2 regions of the Paenibacillus sp. JT22N15 genome follow, and region 2 is predicted to be linked to the other one. Evidence: a T-box and tRNA genes for the amino acid it is inferred to sense, from the RefSeq annotation. Region 2 holds a T-box; the other holds one or more tRNA genes.

Region 1 (11,262 bases), on a different contig from region 2:
AAGCATTCACACCAGCGATCTGCCCTGCCTGCACCTCTTGCAGCGCCGTCTGGTAATCCAGTACACGGCCCGATGATGTTTTAAAACTCGTCAGGTCACCGTCGCCATTTTTCTGTACCGCTACAATATGTTCTCTTTCCCCGCCAGTCATTTCATTTGTGCTCATTCAAAGCTCGCCTCCTTCGGATTGTGAGCGGCAATTACCGCCCGCCACTCGGCATTCAATCGATAGGATGCGTAGCTTTTGAAAATTTTATACGGCATGATGCAAATATTAATCAGAAACAAAAAAGACCGAAAACCCTTGTTATAAAAGGATTCTCGGACCTTCTTTACTGTATGATCTGTAGTGGGCTCGAACCACTGACCCCTACCCTGTCAAGATAGTGACAAGGTATTACCATAGCTTCCTTTGACCTCCTAGAGCTTGCTGGCATTGCATTTCCCTCATTTGTTAATAGTCTTTGTCTTCCTGTTCCCACCCCTACTTTTCACTATTGCGGCACCAACTTTCGCGCCAATTTTTTAATGGTGTGATGCCTTGATATTAAAGGGAAAATAGTGATTATTGGGGTGGGCCTCCTATATTAAAATTTAGCCTCTCCTTCCATCCATCTAAGGAATACACTTTTCGAAACTTTCTTCATTCTCCCGATCCTCAATACATGGTATTGTCCCGAGTTCATCAAATCGTAAGTTTGCCTCTCGCCAATCCCGAGTAACTTTTGTATGTCGGATGCCACTAGCACGGATGGATATTGTTCTGTGCTTGTATATTCTTCTGGCATAGTATAAACGCCCCTTTCAAAATAATGTACCTTCCCAGCCTTTTGACACTTTTTCATGAGCTCTCTTTATATAGGTTGAAACACTACTTTCGGAGAGTTTGAGCATCCGTGCAATCTGTTGATGCGGTATCGCATGCCCATGAGCCATTACATAACATTCACGCTCCTGTGGGCTTAATCTCCAATACTTCCTCCAGCGCCTTTTTCTCATCCTCAGTGAGTGACGATCCGCTCCGACTATTAACCGGATTCGCAAAGCTCTGCATAATCATCGGGTCCAGCAGCACGGTATTTTGATACACGCTGCGCCGCTCAATGCCCCTGCGCGTACCTGGCTGCTCGCCTCCAGTAGCTCGGGATTGTCGTGTATGTTGCCGATGACCTCTATTGACTCTCTGTCGACCACATAAAACCCCAACCCAATTCGATGACATAATCTCTTTTACAATGCGGGCATGTGACGATATCGCCAATTCCAAACTCTTCTGGCACTGTCGTTCCCTCCCATGTATTTCTGTATTCTTCAATCCATTTCGGAAGGCTGATTCTATAGGCTTTTTTTCGCATCTAGATCATAATGATTTTTTATCGAGAACAGAATATTTATTTTCCCCGTAGGGAAACATATACTCGTGATAAATTCAAAACAAGGAGCGATTAATGTAATGAAAAAATTATTCCCGTTGCTATTCACCTTAGTAATTCTGTCATCTGCACTGTCTATTCCTGCCTTTGCGCAAGGAACGCCAAGCCTTTCCCATGCAACAAACAACAGCCAGATGAACAGCTATGGAACAAACAATAATACAGAAGGTAACACAAATCTTAACGCGAACAACTACCGAACAAATGCCACGACTGATGATAATGATTTTGATTGGGGCTGGCTCGGATTGCTTGGCTTGGCCGGACTGTTTGGTTTAAGAAGCCGTGATCGGGAACGCACCTAAAAAATTAACCAAATAATTTTTCCAAAAACCCCTGCTTAAAACCAGGGGTTCTGTATGTTTGGCAGCCTCAGCTAGAAGTAATTTCAAAAATCAAAATATACGCAGAATTGCATATTTATCTGATCTCTGAGCAAATTAATTCAGTAAAAATCAAGGAATGAAAAGGAGCAAATTAAATGGGCATTTTAAGCGGTAATCCAAAAGACGAACCTATGCACTATGGTGAAATCTACGGTGTGTGGCAAGCTTCAATGGTAGCAAAAGGAATCGTGTCATGTTACCAAGCGTTCATGAACCATGCCGGCGACAAGGACCTCAAGAAAATCTTGGATGCACTTATCGACCAAGCGAAGCTTGAGATCAGAGAACTGGACGAATTACTTACTAACAATGGGATTGCGCCTGCTCCTTTATTAGCGGAAAGACCACCAGTTAAACTTGAGGATATCCCAGTTGGTGCGAGATTCACTGATCCCGAGATTGCTGCTGCTATCTCCGCAGACACGGCTGCAGGAATCGTTGCATGCAGCCAAGCTATGACGCAATCGTTAAGGGAAGATATTGGTGCATTATTCGCTAAATATCATCTCTCGAAGACAGGTATTGCTGTTCGTATTTTGGAAATGAATAAAGAAAAAGGTTGGTTAATTCCCCCTCCGCTCCAATTAAAAAGACCTGAGCCAGTAAATGCTTAATTTTATCGATCCTGCTTTCATAAAGCAGGATCTTTCTTTTCAGATAAATGGTCATTTCCGTGGACTTCATAGCCCTGCGGGAATACTTTTTTCGCATATCCATGAACGTCATTCGTTTTAACCGTGCCCGACTTTACGTTTATATGCATGTGGGCTTTGCTCGCTACGTCTCTAATCCACGCCGCATTTTCGAATATTTCCTTGTCACTCATATCCGTGATGCGATCTAACTTTTTCAAAGTTTCCTGCCTGTTCATCTGTCGTTCCCTCCCATTTGTCACCTCACTTAGGGCGTTAACATACATTGTTATTGCCTACACACTTGAAAAGGATGGTAACGATTTGGATAATAGGATGGCATGGGAACATCATTTGAAATTAGCCTCTACGTATAAGATGCTTGCTGATAAATATGAATATATAGATCATCCGTTACACGTTTACTATGGAGGCGAATATAGAAAACATCTAAGTGAAGTTGAAAAGCATTTCCTTGCTATGCATCAGATGCACCCTTCTTGAGCGGCCAATAATGGCTGCTTTTCTTTTTTTACCCTCCTCTATGCACTTCATTATTCATTGTGTTGTATCGTTGAGTTGGCGGTAATTCTCGAATTCTCCGCCCTCACCTTCGCATACCGGACATTCAAATGCTGTATTGTCCAGTTCGTACAAAACGCCTGCTCCGTCGCATAAAAGGCAGTTCACAAATTTATTGCCTTCCGTCATGATCAGCCCGCCTAGTACCTGTTAGCCTTACTCTCGCCTGAACTGATTATAAAAATGACTCGCTGGCATCGTATGCTTGTCCGTGTCGTAATCGGTACGTCGGTAATGGATATCGCCGTCTACGTCCTCGTACATCGCGAATACCAGCTCGACGTCAGATATGCTCTCGAAAAAGTAATATAGCTTCTGTCGGATGTAGATTTTACGGCCCATCAGTATCCTTTAGCTTGATCATCCCAATTCCAAAGCCCCTGCTGCCCCTTGGCTGCTATCGGCCCTGCAAGCCGCCGAACCTCTGTAAGCTCCCATGCGTAACGGCCTTCCTCATACCAACCAAAATTGACTTCTGGCTTCCAGCATGAATTGCTAGTGCCCCCCGATGCTTCGTCGGCCAACCGCGCGTTTCGTATTGCTTGGCACCAATCGCGATTAGTGTCGCCCATGGCTGTATGATCGTAATAGCTTTCATTTTGTGCTCCACCTCCACAGCTAAAACCCCAATTTTACCCAATATATCAAATGCACAATCGAATCAATTAAACTTTGAATATAATAGATTAATTGACGGAAAGGAGATGATTTGAATGGGATACGAATATGCCAAAAAGAAAAAGGTTAAAGTTATATTTGTTAAACCTGGTCAAAAAATTCTTATTATCGGAAAGAAGCATTGGAAAAAGAAACCTCATTGCTAAGCTTGTGGAGTGCTTGCTCATACAAGCGCTCTTACATACTCGATCCGGACTATCATTTTAAGCTTGCTCCTTTCCCCTCTATAGGGGGTTATAATTGCAGCATCTGCTGAACGTTAGCCGTCCGGCGTTCAGCTATTTCCACGTATTGCGGCCCGATCTCGATGATCGTACATTTTCGCCTGTGTTTATGCACCACTTCTAAACTCGTGCCACTCCCGCCGAATGGATCAAATACCTTGTCGCCAACCGAGCTGCCTGTTCCACACGGAGCGTTTATTCCGGAAGCCAAAATACTTCACATCTACTCTATCTTCTCTATGCTGCTTGCTCTTACCAGGCACGTCTCCTTCATTAACCTTTCGAGCAAAACTGTATGCCGCACCTACTGCCTTCATGGTCCCGTTCGTTTTGGCGCCTCCGTTTGCGCGATTTGATCCAGCTTGCCCCTCGAAATCCTGTGACAATCCCACAATGCTAGATGCTGCCATTGGTTCCTTAATCGCTTCGGCGTTGTAGTAATATTTTTCCGATTTTGACATGAGGAACACGTATTCATGAGCCTTTGTAGGGCGATCCCTGACGCTCTCCGGCATGCAGTTAGGCTTATGCCAAATGTTGTCCATTCTGAGATACCAGCCGTCTGCTTGGAGCGCGAATGCCACACTTCACGGTATGCCTATTAAATCTTTTGGCTTAATACCCTTATTAACAGAAACTCGGCAGCGCGAGCCGCCCTTTTTGGGATTTGCTGGGTCTGGCCAATTCTGATCGGCGCTATTAGGCCTAGATGCATAACTATCACCGTAATTAAGCCACAGTGTCCCATCGTCCCGCAACAGGCGCCATACTTCCCGAAATACATGCACCGTATGAGCCACAAACATTTCCGGCGTAGGATCCAGCCCTAGACAACCGCGCCATGCTGGTACTGGTACCGTCACCGCAGGCAAGCCGGGCATGGGAGTATAAGTCACTTCCGGCCAATCGCTCGGCGGTATACCATAATCCCGCAGCCCCCAATACGGAGGCGACGTGACGCATACCTGAAACTGCCCTGCCTCCATAACAGGCACAACAATGATGTTGTCGCCCTGTATGATCATTGCTTGTCCTCCTCTCTGTATGGAGCTATAGCCCCGTGCTGCAGGTCGTTTTTACTACCCATGATGCAAAACACGCACGACAAACGCTCATTGCCAACAGCGTAAGCCCAGAAAGGCTTTTGTCCAGCATCCGCAATTGCTTGGAATACCTCTGCTGTCTTCCATTCGAAAATCGGCATCCAGTCCCACACGTCGCGGTGTCCACAGCTCTCAGCAGCGTTATAGCGGAACGGCTCCTTCTTCGCTCTGGCCGTTGATTCAGCAGCCCGAATACCCATGCAGTTGACGGCGATTTTAAGACCACGGTCCTTGAGATAGTGCCTGATAAACTTCATAATCGGCGCCCGTTTTAAATCGCTGGTACATTGCCTGTGTTTAGCTGACGGCCACATACCGCGGGCATCGACCATTTCAAGAAAATCTTTATTTGCTTTAACTACAAATACCTCATGGCTTGTGTTTTCAAGGATATGATCTTGAACCCCCTGCCACTCCACGCAGCCCAGATCAGCATGGACCACGACAATCTGATGGGCAGGAACTATGACCTTTAGGTGGTCGTACATGGCTTGACTATCCTTACCGCCGCTATGGCTGCAGAAGAATATTGCTCCTTCGTCGATTAAAGCCTGAATTACCAAAACTCTCACCTCGTTTCTATGCTGTATGGAGCTATAGGGCTTAAAACAATCTAGCTACACTTCTGGAGCGATGCCCCTTATATTGGTGTTTTGAACAAACACATTATTTTTTCAGGCTTGGTAAGAATAAGAAAGAACGACCAAATACAAGGAGTGATAAAATGCCAAAGGTAGACGTCGATGTACCAGGTGTACCTGGAGTTTATGTCGAATTTGAAGGTGACGTCGAAGAGGTTAAGGCTTCATTGTTCGTTTTAGGACAGGAGGTTGGTCATAGAACAATCAATGTTGATCCAACTCGTAGTGATGGATATAGCTATTACAGTGAAGAGTCGGGAGCACCCGGCGGTTTTAATTTAAAATTAGAAGTATGGGTGCATTGGGCAACACGCGTATTGACCCTTGTTGTTTTGTATAAAAGCCCTCTGGGAAAAGGAAAAACAGAAAATAGAACGACATGGTAAGCAATCCTAATCGTTTTAAACCCAATTTCCGAGTCTGTAAAATATTCTGTGTAAACTCTCAAACCCGATTACAATAGAAGAAAGGCTGGTTTGAGAGGATGGCACCGATGGCGAGATTCAATAAGGAACAAGTGAAGGCATTTGTGAAGGAAAACAACCTCAAAACGAGGGAAGATGTGCAGTCGGCCTTGAAGGAGCTATTTGCAGAGACGCTGCAATCCATGCTAGAGGCTGAGCTCGACACGGAGCTGGGCTATGAGAAGCATGATGTGAAAAGCAAAGCGACACGTAATAGCCGTACCGGGAAAACGAAAAAGACGGTAACGAGCGAGTACCGCGAAATGGAGATAGCCGTGCCTCGTGGTCGTCATGGTGAGTTTGAGCCCGTTATTGTAAAGAAGCATCAGTCCACCGTCACCGGTATTGAAGACCAAATCATCGCGATGTACGCGAAAGGTGTCAGTACGAGGGATATTCAAGATCACCTCCATCATTTGTACGGAATAGACGTCTCACCAACCATGATTTCAAACGTGACGAACAAAATCGTCCCCCTCATTAAAGAATGGCAGAATCGGCCGCTGCAAGGCATCTACGCAGTCGTATTTATGGATGCGATTCATTACAAAGTGAAGCAAGACGGCGCCATTGTGAATAAGGCAGCCTACATGGTCATTGGCATCGATTTAGATGACAACAAGGACGTATTAGGCATGTGGATTGGGGAGCACGAGTCCGCTAAATTTTGGCTCAGTGTATTAAACGAGCTTAAAAACCGTGGTGTACAGGACACTCTGATCACCTGTGTGGATAACCTCACAGGCTTCTCCCAGGCCATCTCCGCCTGCTATCCGAACACCGAGATTCAGAAATGCATCATTCACCAAATCCGTAACTCCATCCGTTACGTCTCCTACAAGGATCTAAAAAATGATGTCAGTTACAATATTTATATCAGTCTCCAATTTTGAAACTGATTCTTTTTTCGTTTCACTCATACATGCTTTTCTCCTCTCTCTTACATTCGTCCCATTACTACCTAGAAGACCAAGTATTTCGAGTATCAACACTTAAATCATCTGCCGCCGCTGCAACGGTGGCTTTTTCATTGCTATCTGACATAATGAATGTTCCTCCTCTTATGATTACTATGGTTTGTAGTTATCTTCTTGTTCCCGCTTCCAATCATCCTCTCTTAACGTCAATGTTTCATCCGCTTTCATACTAAGACTTTCTCGGAGTCTCCGTTCAGCTGCCGCCACTTCTTCCGAAATGATTGTTTTTATGGATAACTCAATTGAAATACCCAGCTTACAGCCCCCTAAATCGTATTTTAAATACATTTTATAGGCAAAAAAATAAGCACACCTTTACATCCTATTTTAAATACAGTATTATGAGTTTGTCGTATTAATAATACTGTTTTATAGATCAGGAAATAAGACTCTCGGCTCGCCTTTTAGTCGGTCGCAAATTCTATTCATTAGTTTAACACTTGGATTTACACGACCGTATTCTAAGCTTCGGATATGATCAACATGTACTGATAACTCAGAAGCCAGTGCTTCTTGAGTCAACCCCTCATCAACCCTAGCTTTTTTGAGTTCGACTCTTTTCAATTTGTCACCACCTTGTTTATTCGTTGTGATCATCATGCATTGTATTTAAAATACAGTCAACAGTATTTTTAATACAATTTATTTCGGAAGGATGTAAAGTTATTATGTCACTAGGAAGCCGTATTAAAGTTCTAAGAAAATCCCTCAATCTTACACAAAAACAAATTGCGGATAAGTTAGGGATGGGCAATTCCAATTTCGGGCACATCGAAAATGACAGAGTAACGCCTACTAGCAAAGATTTAGACACCCTAGCGGAAATTCTCGGGACTTCTACGGATTACCTTTTAGGACGCGAGGAACAAATTCAAGCCCCTTCTTGGGCAACAGAAAACGACATTTTTGATTTAAAAAGGTTGTTAGAAGCTGATGGTGAAGTGCTATTTGATGGCGCGCCAATAAGTAAGGAAGACAAACTTAAAGCAAAAGAATTTCTAACAGTTCTTTTTTGGGAAAGTAAGAAGAAGCAAAATAAATAGCAAAAAAAATGCATAACACTCTATGATCTTGCGCTTCCACCGCTGCGAGGCGGTTTCTTATAGACAAAAAAGAACATACGTTCTGTTTAGGGGAATGAAATGCCAAAAGGTAGCATCGAAAAGAGAGGAGAAAACACTTGGAGATTACGAGTCGATTTATTAAATTTCACGGGCTACGACACAGTTCAGGTACTCTAATTTTAGAAGATGGCGAAGATGATGCAGCTAACTTTGATTCCCTTCTCATTGCGATTCAGCGTAGACTAGGGCATGCCAGGTTATCGACCTCAGCTGACACTTACATGCATATCACCAAAAAAGTTAGACAACGCACAGCGAATAAATTCGATAAATTTTCTAGAAAAAGTACACAAGATTGATCCTGAATAGTCTTATAAAATCAATTAGCAAAGAATCCGTCCCCAGAATGTCCCCAGATCGCTTTTCACTGACAGTAAGCAAAAAATTGAAAAAACCCAAGAAACCATATATAATGCGGCTTCTCAGGCTTTTTCTTTGTATGATCTGTAGTGGGCTCGAACCACTGACCCCTACCCTGTCAAGATAGTGCTCTCCCAGCTGAGCTAACAGATCGTATATTAGCGACGTTTATTAATATACCAAGCTTGAGCGGAAAAGTCAACCATTTTGCTATTATTTTTTTTGAGCTTCAAAAAAAGCTTCGTCCTCCAATCAACCGGAGAATGAAGCTTTTTGTTTTCAGCCTATGCTCCATTTCAGCTCGGGAATTGAACATTTCCCGGAACTATATAAGCGCCTGATGTACCGTTTGCTGGAAGTGCGGGAATCGTATCCAGAACCGCTTTCCCGCGAATATCGGTTATCCGAACCTGCAGCGGGCTTGTCCCCATGTTCGTGCCCAAGAAATGGTTATAGTCCATTTTCTCCAGATTGATCCACGCGCCAGCCTTCTTATATTCCATTTTCATGACCGGATAAAAATGATTGCGCACTTGAATCGCCGCCCACCACTGGCTGCTGCCTTCCTTCACCCGGTATGAAAAATTTCCGGTTATCGGCGCTTTCACGACTTTCCATGAAATATTGATTGTGCCTGCCGACATTTCCCCAATTTTAGCAAAAGCGTTTGGCGACAAGTCAAGCGCTCCCGGAGCGCCTTCCGGGTATAAATCGGTGACATAGACGACCGTTTTGCCCTTAGGCCCCGTAACCTCCAAGTAAGCGCCCGCAAGCGCCGCTTTGACCCCATTGTAATTCATATCAGTCGGATTTAAGGCCGTAATTTCCATATTCGGATTAATCGGATCAAGCAGTACTGCACCGCCCGAATATCCTGAGCCTGTATACGTCGCATAGCTTGTACGCACATCGTTCCAAGCTGCAAACGCCTGCACCGCCGGGTACAAAACGAACATCGCAAGACAAACGATTCCAAATTTGACTACACCGTGCTTTTTTTTCATAACAGAAACCTCCTCCACATTTTTGAAACCCTAAATCTACCAGTAGAGTCCATTCTAAGTGGTGAGGAGGAATATTTGCTAGCACTTTCGATACTTCTTTTCTAGCATTTTAATGACATTTCCCAACAAAACTAGACTTTATTCGTCAAAAACAAGGAGCATCTGCCGCTTCGGCTAGCTTGCGTTATTGTTCACCTTCATAATATCCATGAACGGAATTTTAGTAATTTCTTCACCTTTTGCTACGTGCACCAGCCTCGTCCGGGAATCCATTTTTACAATGAGTCCCGACACAGGCTCTTCCCAGTTCCACACCTCAAAAAGCAGCTCAATCCCCTCTTGATACGCTTCAACCAGGCGCTCTCCGAGCTCCTCCAATTCAAACTCATCCCTTGTCGGGCGCTTTGGTTTCTTTGCCATTACTTCCGTCTCCATTCTATGTTTTAGTACATGACCTTCATTTAACTCATGCCTTTTTCAACCCATCTTTAAATCATACCCTTTCTTCAAAGCATTTGTCATGGAGATTATGAAATTAGGCAAAAAAACATCCCCCTGCCATAACATGGCAAGGGGACGCTTCTTCTCTATTTTTAACTTAGAACGCATGGTTAAGGAAATACTGATTAGGTCAGGATGGAACTAAGCCGCTTCTATTACCACATACAGGAGCAAATGATGATAACCAATAGAATGAACAGTACAAGAATAGCGCCTGGGCTTGTGAAAGCACCGCCTACTTTATTTCCGCAGCCACCGTATCCTGGACCTACTCCTACATTTCCTACTTCATATCCCATTTCGTTGCTCATCTCCTTTTTTTAAGGTACACAGCATCATATGGTCAAAAGCCAAAAAGGGTTGGGCTTTCAGGCAAAATGGGTATTTGCCTCGATGGACGGGTGCCGCTGCTTCTTTTTTTAATTTTCCGTTTACATTACGTTCATTCCCAGATAACTAAACAGGTGCATACTGACTTTAAGCAGGAGGTGATTCACCCATGTATTATGAAGAAGATCGCGTACCGTTCGATGCGCCAGATGAAGTCATTGTCAAAGAGGAGAAAAAAGAATAAGGAAACGCCAAGGCTTCCCGGACACAATGGGAGCTTTTTTTATTTTATTTTCAGCTTCGTTTCAGTGCAGTTTCAGATGGTTAATCCATACTAGCAACATACTCCCTTTTAATATATTTTTGGGCCCGCTTGAATAGCGGGCTACTTTTTTGCCTATTTTCAAAAAAAATGATCAGATGGCCTTGAAATATAAATTTAATGTTGTTATCAGTTGGCATTCATTTTATTTTAAGGTTGGCTGCCTATACTAATCACATGACCCCCCACTATTTATATAGTTAATCCTTGACGACTCGCCTTCCGGCGGGTTCTTTTTTTTGCTTAAAGATGCGTGCGTGAATGGCCATTTATATCATAGAAAAAAGCATTAAGCTAAAAATCAGCTTCGTTTCATTTCTATTTAAGGTGCGAGGCGCATACTGACTTTACTCTCTTTTCGACATATATGGTTGTGACCCGCAGCGATGCGGGTTATTTTTTTTGCCTAATTGTATTCATCCCTCCGCCATGCTTGCCGATAATAAAGGTGGAGGTGGTGAATAATGGATATAGCAGCATTATCAACGTCACTTAGTCAAG
Region 2 (11,262 bases):
CACCCAGTACGACTTGCTCCGCTTTGTATTGGGCCTCGCCATCAATGCCGTAAGTAACGAGCTGAGATGGATCGAGCGATTGACTTGCATACAGCTTGCTAATGATCTCGTCAATATTGTCATCGTCAGCACATACGATAGCTTTGCCATCCGGCTTTACCTGCGACAGAAATTGAACGTAGGCATCTTTCAGCTTGCCAAAATCACCGTCATAATTTTCCAGATGATCCGGCTCAATATTGGTTACAATCGCAATCGACGGATGGTAATGCAGGAAAGAGCCATCGCTCTCATCTGCCTCCGCTACTACGTATTCGCCGCTTCCGGCTTTTGCATTCGTACCCACGTTTACGATCTCGCCGCCAATAATGTAGGTTGGATCCGTTCCGCAGTTTTCCATCACAAGGGCAATCATCGACGAGGTCGTCGTCTTGCCATGAGCGCCTGCAACGGCAACGCCTTTGCCTTCATTCATCAGCTGGGCAAGCATTTGGGAGCGATGCAGCACCGGAATATTTAGCGCCTCCGCTGCGCACCGCTCTACATTGTCTTTGGTCAGTGCTGTGGAGTAAACAACAAGCTCCGCACCTTTAATATTTTCCGGTTCATGACCGATATAGATTTTTGCGCCTTTCGCCACCAGCTTCTCTGTGAGTTCCTGACGAGCGACATCAGAACCAGTTACCGTATAGCCCTTCTCCAGCATGACGCGGGCGATAGCACTCATCCCGTAACCGCCTATTCCGATGAAATGAACATGTTTTGCTGTATTCAAAGACGGTTCACCAACCTTTTTCAGAATCCGAGTTGTACAATAAGCGGGCGCGAACGTCCGCTATTAAATAAAGCGTTCCGGTCACAACCCCAAGGTCTGTTTCCCCGGTCAAATGCTGCAGCTGCTGAAGCGCCGCTTTCCAGTCAGGCTCTACAATCAGCTCAAAAGCCTCTTTCCCCTGCACAGAACGTATGAGATCAGCCAGCGCCTGCGCATCTTTTTTGTTGCGAAAATCAGGCTCGGTCACAATTAGCGTATCTACTATTGGCAGTATATGCTTCATAACCTCACGATGATTCTTATTATCCAGCATACCCATCATTAGGATTAAACGATCATAGCGATAGGTTGTTTTTAGCGCAGCAGCAAGCGTCTCCGCCCCTTCAGGATTATGCGCTCCATCAATGAGAATACGCGGGGAATGCGACACCATTTCCAGACGTCCAGGCCATGCCGCAAGGCGCAGCCCCTCCTCCAGCGCATCATCCTCCACGATGAGAGCCGCATATTGGCGAAGCACCTCAAGCGCCATCACTGCAACCGCTGCATTCGTGCGCTGATGGGCGCCGTTCAGCGTGATCGTGAGCGGATGGATAGGGCGGAAAAGCCCATCGAAACGGAACGTTTGCTCATCCTCGCGAACCGAAAGCGCCGTCTCGCTGAACTGCTCGCCTAATAAATACAGCGAGCTTTTGCTATCAATCGCCTTTTGCCGAATAACTTCGATCACTTCTGGCTGCGTAACCGCACTCACGACAGGAACGCCAGGCTTAATAATGCCCGCCTTTTCCGCCGCTACCTTCTCCAGCGTATCGCCAAGGCGATCCATATGGTCATGCCCGACATTGGTAATGATGGAGAGAACGGGCGTCACAATATTTGTAACGTCCATTCGTCCGCCGAGCCCCGTTTCCCATACGACATAATCGGGATACGTTACCTTCGCGAAATACAAGATGGCCAGCGCCGTAGACACCTCGAACATCGTCGGAGAGCCCTGCTCGGTTGCCGCAATTTCCTCAACGACAGGCTTTAGCACATTCGACAGTTCAAGCAGTGTCTGCTCTTCAATATCAGCGTTATTATATTGAAAACGATTCGTAAACTTCGTAATGTATGGCGATGTAAACGTACCTACATCATAACCGCATTTAATAAGCGTGCTCGTCAAAAAAGCACAGGTAGAGCCTTTGCCGTTCGTTCCAGCCACATGGATAAATTTCAGTCTGCGATGTGGATTACCCAGCCGCTCCATTAAGAGCAGGACTCGCTCAAGACCAGGCCTTATCCCGAAAGGAATAAGACCATTTATCCAATCTACTGCTTCCTGGTACGACTGCAGCCCGCCGCTTTCCGGCTGGCCCGAGAGCTGATTCGTCATCGTAGAAACGCCTTCTTTCTTCCCGGTGTCTATCCGCGTAAATCCGCGATTCTTGCTTGAACCTTATCGCGTTTGTCCGCATAATCCTTCATTTTGGAGCGTTCCTCTTCGATGACCTTCGCAGGAGCCTTCGCTACAAAGCCCTCATTGCCGAGCTTCTTCTCAATGCGGGTTACTTCGCCGTTCAGCGTCGCAAGCTCTTTCTCAAGGCGGGCAATTTCCTGCGAAATATCAATCAGCCCTGCTAGCGGGAAGTACAGCTCTGCGCCCGTAACAATACTGCTCATCGCCTTATCCGGAGCTGCTAACGCAAGACCTGCCTCCAGCTTCGAGGTTCCGCAGAACCGGCGGACAAACTCATCATTGCGGGTCAAAATGATCGCCTCGGCTTCGCTCGTCGGCTTAATCATCAGTTCGATTTTTTTGCTCATCGGCACGTTTACTTCCGCGCGAACGTTACGCACCGAACGGATAATATCCATCAGCAGCTCCATTTCCTTCACCGCTTCAGGCGCTTCCAGCGCAGCATCGTATTCCGGCCATGCTGCAAGCGTAATCGTCTCGCCTTCATGCGGCAGATGCTGCCAAATTTCCTCACTGATGTAAGGCATAAACGGATGAATCAGACGCTGCGTGCGATCAAGCACATAAGCGAGTACCGATTTAGTCGCTTGTTTCGCTTCTTCATCGCTGCCATAAAGGTTAAGCTTCGCAAACTCGATGTACCAGTCGCATAGGTCATCCCAAATGAAGTTGTACAACTGGCGGCCCGTTTCTCCGAACTCGTAGTTGTCCATCAAGCGGGTTACTTCGCGAACGGTTTCGTTAAGACGGTGCAAAATCCAGCGATCCGCCGTACCCAGCTTGCCGGTAATATTAATGTCGCTTGCGGTGAAGCCTTCCAAATTCATCAGTGCAAAGCGCGACGCATTCCAAATTTTATTGGCAAAGTTGCGCGACTGCTCCACCTTTTCAAAGCGGAAGCGCAAATCCTGCCCCGGTGTACTGCCTGTCGATAGCATATAACGCATCGCATCTGCGCCGTACTGTTCAATGACTTCGAGCGGATCGACGCCGTTGCCAAGCGACTTGGACATTTTATTGCCGTTCGCATCGCGTACAAGACCATGAATCAGCACGTCCTTAAACGGCTTTTGATCTGTGAACTCCAGTGCAGTAAATATCATTCGAGATACCCAGAAAAAGATAATGTCATAGCCCGTCACCAAAACATTCGTCGGATAGAAGCGTTTTAAGTCCTCGGTTTGCTCTGGCCAGCCAAGCGTCGAGAATGGCCATAGACCCGAGCTGAACCATGTATCCAAAACATCCTCGTCCTGGCGCAGCTCCGTGCTGCCACAAGAAGAACAGCTCGTTACGTCTTCGTCGGAAACATGCATTTCACCGCAAGCGTCGCAATACCAAGCAGGGATACGGTGTCCCCACCACAGCTGGCGGGAAATACACCAGTCATGTACATTTTCAATCCATTGCAAATAAATTTTCTCAAAACGGTCTGGAACGAAGTTTACGCCTTCGCCGGATTTTTGCGCATTAATCGCCTGCTCCGCGAGCGGCTTCATTTCAACGAACCATTGCGTGGACAAATACGGCTCAACGACCGCACCGCTGCGCTCGCTGTGGCCAACCTGATGCACGTGATCCTCGATTTGAACGCACACGCCCTGCTCCTGCAAATCCTTCACGAGCTGCTTGCGGCAGTCGAAACGGTCCAGTCCCGCATAAGGGCCAGCTTCCGCATTCATCTTGCCGGACTCGTCCATAACGATAATTTGCGGCAAATCATGACGAAGGCCAACCTCGAAGTCATTCGGATCATGGGCAGGCGTAATTTTTACAGCGCCGGAGCCAAATTCCTTGTCAACGTATTCGTCGCCAATAATCGGAATCTCGCGTCCAATGACCGGCAATACGATCATTTGACCAATGAGGTGCTGGTATCGCTCATCTTCAGGATGAACGGCAACCGCGCTATCGCCCAGCATCGTTTCCGGACGCGTTGTCGCAACCGTAATATGCCCTGAGCCGTCCTTCAAAGGATATTGCAAATGATACAAATGACCGTTCAGCTCTTTATGCTCAACCTCAATATCGGACAAAGCCGTTCTAGCAGCCGGATCCCAGTTGATGATTTTTTTGCCGCGGTAAATGAGGCCCTTCTTGTAAAGCTGTACAAACACCTCGCGCACAGCCTTCGACAGCCCCTCATCAAGCGTGAATCGTTCGCGCGAATAATCAAGCGACAGCCCCATTTTTGCCCATTGGCCGCGAATCGTTCCCGCATATTGCTCCTTCCAATCCCAGACCTGCTCCAAAAAAGCCTCGCGTCCCAGATCGTAGCGGGATTGTCCTTGCTCGCGGAGCTTCTGCTCCACTTTCGTCTGTGTCGCAATGCCTGCGTGGTCCGTTCCTGGCAGCCACAAAGCATCAAAGCCCTGCATCCGCTTAAAGCGGATGAGAATATCCTGCAAAGTGAAATCGAGCGCATGCCCAATGTGCAAAATTCCCGTTACATTCGGCGGGGGAATAACGATCGTATAGGTCTTGGCTTCCGGGCGCTTGCCCGCTTCAAAAAATTTTCCATCCATCCAGAAGTCATACCACTTCAGTTCAGCAGCTTTCGGGTCGTAGGTCGTCGGCATCGCCGGCGTCGTTTGATTTTCAGACATAAGCTCCATCCTCCACATATCGCATAATGGCATCATTACTTTAATTTTGAATACAAAAAAACCTTCCGCCCTTATAGCAAAGGACGAAAGGTTAGCTTCCGTGGTACCACCTTTGTTCCGCGCGTCTTGCAGCTGCACGGCACTCAAACAGATAACGGCTGTGGCCGGCTTGAATTAACGAATAACAATCCGCTTGATTCAAGCAACTCCAGGGCGACTTGTACGAGTAAAATCCTGCGGAACTCTCAGCACTAACGGCTCCGCTCTCTGAAGGCTTGGCTGCGTACTCTTCCCCTTCAACGTCGTTCGTTGACTTTAAGACATATTTATTTAATAATACCCTCTTTGTGAAAAAAAGTCAAACAACAAGGCACATTCAAGCTCTTTTATACTTGCTGGGCACATAAAAAAGAGCTTTGACTGTTATTTCACAGGTCAAAGCTCCTTTTATTTAACAGCCTGCTGCTACGGAATATAAAGCAGCTGCCCTTCCGATACCGCCGACTCATTCAAGCCGTTGTACAGCAAAATCTCACGCGGGTTCAAGCTGTAGCGCACTGCAATGGACTCCAGCGTCTCGTCGCGCTGCACGATGCATACCCGGATTTTACGGAATTCATGCTCATCGGATTGCTTCAAAAATAAATTGCGCCACTCGATTTCATCGCCTGCCGGCTGCTGAGCCTTCGTCTGCTCAAGCGCATAATCCGCCGCCTCCTGCTCAGCCTGCCGCGCTAATTGCTCGCGCTTGCTCGTTTGCAGCAGCGTCACAAGCCCGACGCCTGATGCAGGAGCTCCAGTTGCTTCCGGCGCCTTGCTGCCAAAGGCAATGCGCATCTCCTGCTTCTCCGGCTCCGCTTGCTGCTCCGCACCAGCTTCCTCCGCCTCCTGCCATTCGTTCAAACGCTCCAGCTCGCTATCCTGCCACGGGGATGTGTCGTAGCTGCTTTGCTCTGCCCCCGCCGGAATGTAAGTTTCCTCTGCCTGCTGCGGTTGTCCCCCTGGGCTCCAGCCAAAGTCCTCCGCCTGTTGATAGGCAGAAGCTCCCTGCTGCCTTTCCTGCGCAATGCCATGACCAAGCCCAGTTACGGCTGGCTGCTGTGCAAAAGCAGGCGGTGGATTGAAATTAGCGTTAAAGTTCGGCTGTGCCCCGGAATGATCCTGCCCCTGAAACCACTCTGCTGCTGACCAGCCTGCGTCACGCGGCGAAGGCGAGATCGTAACGCCAGCCTTCGGCCCTTCTGCTTCCTCGCTTTCATCAGCCGCTTCATACGTCCGCTCATTATATGCATTACTAGCATTGTAAGCCTCAATCTCGGATTCAGACTCAGCGAACTGTTGAGCCCCAATAAACACTTGAGCCTCATTATACTCTTGTGCCTCATTATACTCTTGTGCCTCATTATAACCTTGATTCTGTTCCTGCTCCCCCCTGAAAGGCAATTGTCCTTCCTGTCCAGCAAAATAGGGTTCAGCTTGCAGCCCATAAGCGGCCTGGTCCGCCACCTGCGCCTCGTCAGCAGCAAATGGTTCGCCGCCGCTACGCTGAAGCTCCTCATCGTACGAAGCCTGGCTCGTATCTACGCGATCATGGACGACGGTGAATGGCTCCTCGCGCCACGCTTCCTCCACTTCCTGCTGCGGCTCCACAAGAATGCCGCGCAGCGACAACACACCGGTAATGTTAAGCGTTCGCGAGGAAAGCAAATCCACGTCAAAATTATCAATTTCCACCGTCACATCGTCCAGCCGTGAAATCCGGTTCATCGGCATCGTAATTTCGACGGGAATGAAATGCTCCAATGCCTGAAGCGGAGCGGCTTCGTTCGTACTGCGATATACCCCGCTTAGTAGCAGCTGGCCTTTCAAAACCGCATGGTCCCCCTGCTCAACAACCTGAATGCGAGGCACAAGCTCAATTTCTTCCAGTTCATCGATATCGGCAACTTCATCCGACAGATGCACGCGTTCATACACGTCAAAGCGCAAGCCTTTCGTTTGATCCGTCACGCTCAAGTCCTCCCTCCCTATACTGACCCATTTCGTCGCAGTCTCTTAGACAATGCTTGGGCTAAAAATGCTACTCTCACTAATTATCTATATGGGCAAAGGGGGGAGAGCATGACTATCTTTTGCAGAGGCTATAATTTAGCTCGCAATTCGGGAAGCCAAGCGGGCTCTGGCGCCGCAACTTCCACAGGCGAATCTGTCCACGGGTGGGCAAAAATAAGGCGTTCGCCATGCAGCGCCTGCGTCTTCAGCAGCTGCACAGAGCCGCCATAAAGCGAATCCCCAATCAGGGGATGGCCCAAGTGGCTCATATGGACGCGTATTTGATGCGTACGTCCCGTCTCCAGCTGCAAACGGACCAGCGTCGCTCCGGCATACATCTCGGCCGTTTCATAATGGGTAACAGCGGCATCGCCGCCCTGGGTCACACGCCGTCTGGAGCGATGATGGCGGTCCTTGCCAATCGGAGCGTCAACGGTTCCCGCAGGCGGACGCAGCCGTCCTTGAACAAACGCCATATAGCGGCGGTCGATCGCCTTGCGGCGCATCGCTTCGTCCAGCTTCCACTGGGCGAAATCATTTTTGGAATAAAGCACGGGGCCCGATGTATCATCATCGAGACGATGGATATGACGGACAGGCAGCGGATCTCCTTGCAGCAGCATATGACGAGCCGCCGCTTCATCCAGCGTTCCCGCCTGATTGGCACCTGTGCCATGCACAGGCATCCCTGCCTCCTTATAAAGCACGAGGCAAAAATCATCCTCGAAAAGAACGGTTGGAACGGGATTGCCTTGCGACAGCCTCGCTTGACGATACAAGGGATCGCTAAGCGGGTCCGCAGCGGGAAAGGCGAGCAAGCCCAGACGCTGCCCATCAAAGCGGATTCCGCCAACGGAGAACAGCCGATTGATCCATTTTTCTGGAAAAAGAGAACGGGCCAGCAGCCACTGCCGCACTTGATGCGGATGACTGCCGGCCTCTAATGTTCCGGTGCGTTCTCCAGGTTGCCCGTCATAATTTGGTGCAGACCATGAGCCTTCTGACAGCTGCTGCCAATCGAGCTCAAGCCACTCCCCCGCCCGCTTATAGTGAAGCATTGGCATGGAATGAAACCTCCTATTTTCGAATGCAATCGCCTAAATTGCTGCTTGCTAGAACTACAACCTGCTCAAAGCAGCCCTGTTTGCAGCAATCGTTGCATCAATATCTTCATCGGTATGGACAGCTGACACAAACATGCCTTCGAACTGCGATGGAGCGACGCTCACGCCAAGCTCCAGCATAGCGGCAAAATACACCTTGAAGCGCTCTAAATCCGCTGTTTTGGCTGTATCGTAATTAATGACATGCGTTTCGGTGAAAAACGGGCAAACCATCGAGCCGACACGGTTGATCGTGGAAGCAATGCCAGCCGCCTGCGCATTCGCTTCAAAGCCGCGCTGCAATCGGACCGCTTGGCGCTCCAGCAGCTCATACGTTTCCGGTGTCAGCAGCTTGAGCGTCGTATAACCAGCAGCCATCGCCAGCGGGTTGCCTGACAGCGTGCCCGCCTGATAAATCGGACCGCTCGGCGCCATAAGCTCCATCAGATCGCGTCTGCCGCCGTATGCGCCGACAGGCAGTCCGCCCCCAATCACCTTGCCGAAGCAAGTGATATCCGGCTTAATGCCATACAGACCTTGCGCACTGCTGTAGTGGACACGAAAGCCCGTCATCACTTCATCAAAAATAAGCAGGCTGCTGTATTGCTCCGTAATGTCGCGCAGTCCTTGCAGAAAGCCCGGAAGCGGCGGGACAACGCCCATGTTTCCGGCAATCGGCTCGACGATGACACAGGCAATTTCCTCGCCGTACTTTTCAAATACGAGCTTGATCGACTCGATATCATTGTAAGGCACCGTAATCGTCTGGGAGGCAATGCTTTCCGGAACGCCGGGACTGTCCGGCAAGCCAAGCGTCGCCACACCGGAACCCGCTTTAATGAGCAGGCTGTCGGCATGTCCGTGGTATGAGCCTTCAAACTTGACGATTTTGCTGCGCTTCGTAAACCCGCGAGCGAGACGCAAGGCGCTCATTGTCGCTTCCGTGCCGGAGTTGACCATCCGGACCACATCTACCGAAGGCACACGCTCGCACACAAGCTCCGCCATCAGCGTCTCCAGTTCCGTTGGCGCCCCAAAGCTGGTGCCTTTTTCCGCGGTACGCTTGATCGCTTCAACGACCTCTGGATGCGCATGGCCCATAATGAGCGGTCCCCATGAAGCAACATAATCGATGTAGCTGTTGCCGTCGATATCAAATACGCGGCTGCCTTGGCCGCGCTCCATATAAACCGGATTCAATCCTACGGATTTAAAAGCGCGAACCGGACTGTTCACGCCGCCCGGAATCACTTGCTTGGCCCGCGCAAATGCCTCGCGTGAGCGAATATCGCTTCTGCCTGAAGATGAATGACTCATCAACTATTCAGCCCCTTTCAACCAACGTGCAGCATCCTTCGCATGGTACGTAATCAAAATGTCCGCGCCCGCGCGCTTCATTCCGGTCAGCGTCTCCAATACGACAGCGCGCTCGTCAATCCAGCCATTTGCCGCTGCCGCTTTTACCATTGCATATTCGCCGCTCACATTGTACGCCGCCACTGGCAGATCAAAATGCTCCTTCAGCAGGCGAATAACGTCCATATACGCAAGCGCTGGCTTAACCATCAGCATATCCGCTCCTTCAACGACGTCGGACTCCGCTTCCCGCAGCGCTTCGCGCGCATTGGCAGGGTCCATCTGATACGTCTTGCGGTCGCCGAATTGCGGTGTTGAATGTGCCGCTTCGCGGAACGGGCCATAAAAAGCTGAAGCATATTTGACCGAGTAGGACAAAATCGGAATATGAGTAAAGCCCGCTTCATCCAAACCTTCGCGAATAGCGCCAACGAAGCCGTCCATCATGTTGGACGGAGCGATCATATCCGCGCCTGCCTCAGCTTGTGAAACCGCTGTGCGAACGAGCTGTACCAGCGAAGCATCGTTATCGACCTCTGCATTGCCTGTACGCTCATGCACATGGATAAGGCCGCAATGACCATGATCAGTAAATTGGCATAGGCAAGTATCTGCTACAACGAGCAGCTCAGGCGCCCAGCCCTTTACAGCACGAATAGCCTCTTGCACAATACCGTCAGGAGCAAATGCGGAAGTGCCTTCGCTATCCTTCGCAGCAGGAACGCCAAACAGCATGACGGATGGAATGCCTAGAGCAACAACTTCCCTGATCTCCTCTTCCAAGCGGTCTAATGAAAAATGATAAACGCCCGGCATCGATGTGATTTCTTCCTTCACGTTCGTGCCCACCGTCACAAAAATCGGATAAATAAAATCATTAGCAGAAAGCGCCGTTTCCCTCACCATACTGCGAAGAGCGGCGGATTGCCGCAATCTCCGATGTCTTACGACAGGAAATGCCATCTTCCATTCCTCCTCCAACTGTTTTGTGAAGCTTGTGTCGCGCCAATTACAGCTTGTGCCCTTGCCTCAACTTATAAATGCTTATATTAAAATAATAATGCCTTATCCCCGTTCCGCGCTGCGGAACTTAATCATCGCATCGATAAGCGATGGTATAGTCGCCTGCTCGGCCTCTGCGGCTACACGCAAGCCTGCTTCCTTCATCGTAGCTGACGTCAGCGGCCCTATGCTGATCGCCGGAATGTCCAATATCGCCTGTACAGGATCGCTAATGCCGCTGCGGCGCAGCTTCTCCAGCAGATTCGTTACGGTCGAGGAACTGGTGAACGTAATCATATGAATCTGCTTCTCGTCGATCCATTCCAGCACCTGATCATCCTGCGTATCGGCAAGTACCGTCTCGTACACGTCGATTTCCGTTGGCAGCAGCCCCTTGGCCGCCAATTCGCGCGGCAGCACCTCGCGTGCCAAATCACCGCGCGGCAGCAGTACCCGCTCGCCAGCTTGCAGCTCTCCTGCAAGCTGCTCCAGCAGCCCTTCTGCCTGAAACTTGGCCGGCAGCAGCTCGGCAGTCAGCCCGCGATTTTCCAGCGCTTCGGCTGTTCTCGGGCCAACGGCCGCGATTCTAGCCTTATGGAAGCGCCGAATATCGATTCCGAAACGCCGCAGCCAACGATAGAAATAGTCCACGCCGTTTACGCTCGTGAACATCAGCCAGCTATATTGCTCCGCTTCCGAAAGCGCAGCGCGCAGCGTAGCGACCGCTGCGGCCTCCTCAGGCTCGCGGATATCAATGACAGGGTATTCGCATGGCTCACCGCCCAGCTCATCTACCAGGTCAGCCAGCTCGCTTGCCTGTGCTCTCGCTCTCGTCACCAGTACGCGCGTACCGAACAGCGGCTTGCTTTCGTACCACTGCAATTGCTCGCGCTGCAGCACGAC

Evidence for each region. A T-box is a leader RNA that pairs with one kind of tRNA and senses whether it is charged. The one in region 2 lies ahead of AC50X8_RS27670 (valine--tRNA ligase), so its partner is inferred to be a tRNA-Val.
Region 1: it has a tRNA-Val gene. The T-box ahead of AC50X8_RS27670 (valine--tRNA ligase) is inferred to sense a tRNA for this amino acid. The anticodon was not compared.

What each region holds. Positions count from the first base shown of each region.
Region 1 is NZ_JBXENV010000028.1:4,449-15,710, forward strand. It holds gene AC50X8_RS31770 (DUF3892 domain-containing protein) at 1-151, opposite strand, end outside; gene AC50X8_RS31775 (sigma factor-like helix-turn-helix DNA-binding protein) at 805-999, opposite strand; gene AC50X8_RS31780 (hypothetical protein) at 947-1,090, opposite strand; gene AC50X8_RS31785 (YopX family protein) at 1,057-1,194, opposite strand; gene AC50X8_RS31790 (WGxxGxxG family protein) at 1,454-1,738, shown strand; gene AC50X8_RS31795 (DUF3231 family protein) at 1,915-2,433, shown strand; gene AC50X8_RS31800 (hypothetical protein) at 2,451-2,690, opposite strand; gene AC50X8_RS31805 (hypothetical protein) at 3,010-3,162, opposite strand; gene AC50X8_RS31810 (hypothetical protein) at 3,190-3,375, opposite strand; gene AC50X8_RS31815 (ASCH domain-containing protein) at 3,431-3,631, opposite strand; gene AC50X8_RS31820 (DNA methyltransferase) at 3,946-4,146, opposite strand; gene AC50X8_RS31825 (DNA methyltransferase) at 4,085-4,480, opposite strand; gene AC50X8_RS31830 (hypothetical protein) at 4,523-4,960, opposite strand; gene AC50X8_RS31835 (phosphoadenosine phosphosulfate reductase domain-containing protein) at 4,957-5,601, opposite strand; gene AC50X8_RS31840 (hypothetical protein) at 5,763-6,065, shown strand; partial or broken gene AC50X8_RS31845 (IS256 family transposase) at 6,173-6,994, shown strand; gene AC50X8_RS31850 (helix-turn-helix transcriptional regulator) at 7,490-7,720, opposite strand; gene AC50X8_RS31855 (helix-turn-helix domain-containing protein) at 7,789-8,163, shown strand; tRNA gene AC50X8_RS31860 (tRNA-Val) at 8,685-8,757, opposite strand; gene exlX (expansin ExlX) at 8,901-9,560, opposite strand; gene AC50X8_RS31870 (YolD-like family protein) at 9,783-10,028, opposite strand; gene AC50X8_RS31875 (hypothetical protein) at 10,265-10,420, opposite strand; gene AC50X8_RS31880 (YjfB family protein) at 11,226-11,262, shown strand, end outside.
Region 2 is NZ_JBXENV010000017.1:136,531-147,792, reverse strand. It holds gene murC (UDP-N-acetylmuramate--L-alanine ligase) at 1-775, opposite strand, end outside; gene AC50X8_RS27675 (bifunctional folylpolyglutamate synthase/dihydrofolate synthase) at 783-2,156, opposite strand; gene AC50X8_RS27670 (valine--tRNA ligase) at 2,186-4,846, opposite strand; T-box leader at 4,923-5,155, opposite strand; gene AC50X8_RS27665 (LysM peptidoglycan-binding domain-containing protein) at 5,312-6,856, opposite strand; gene AC50X8_RS27660 (RluA family pseudouridine synthase) at 6,988-7,962, opposite strand; gene hemL (glutamate-1-semialdehyde 2,1-aminomutase) at 8,017-9,318, opposite strand; gene hemB (porphobilinogen synthase) at 9,322-10,320, opposite strand; gene cobA (uroporphyrinogen-III C-methyltransferase) at 10,423-11,262, opposite strand, start outside.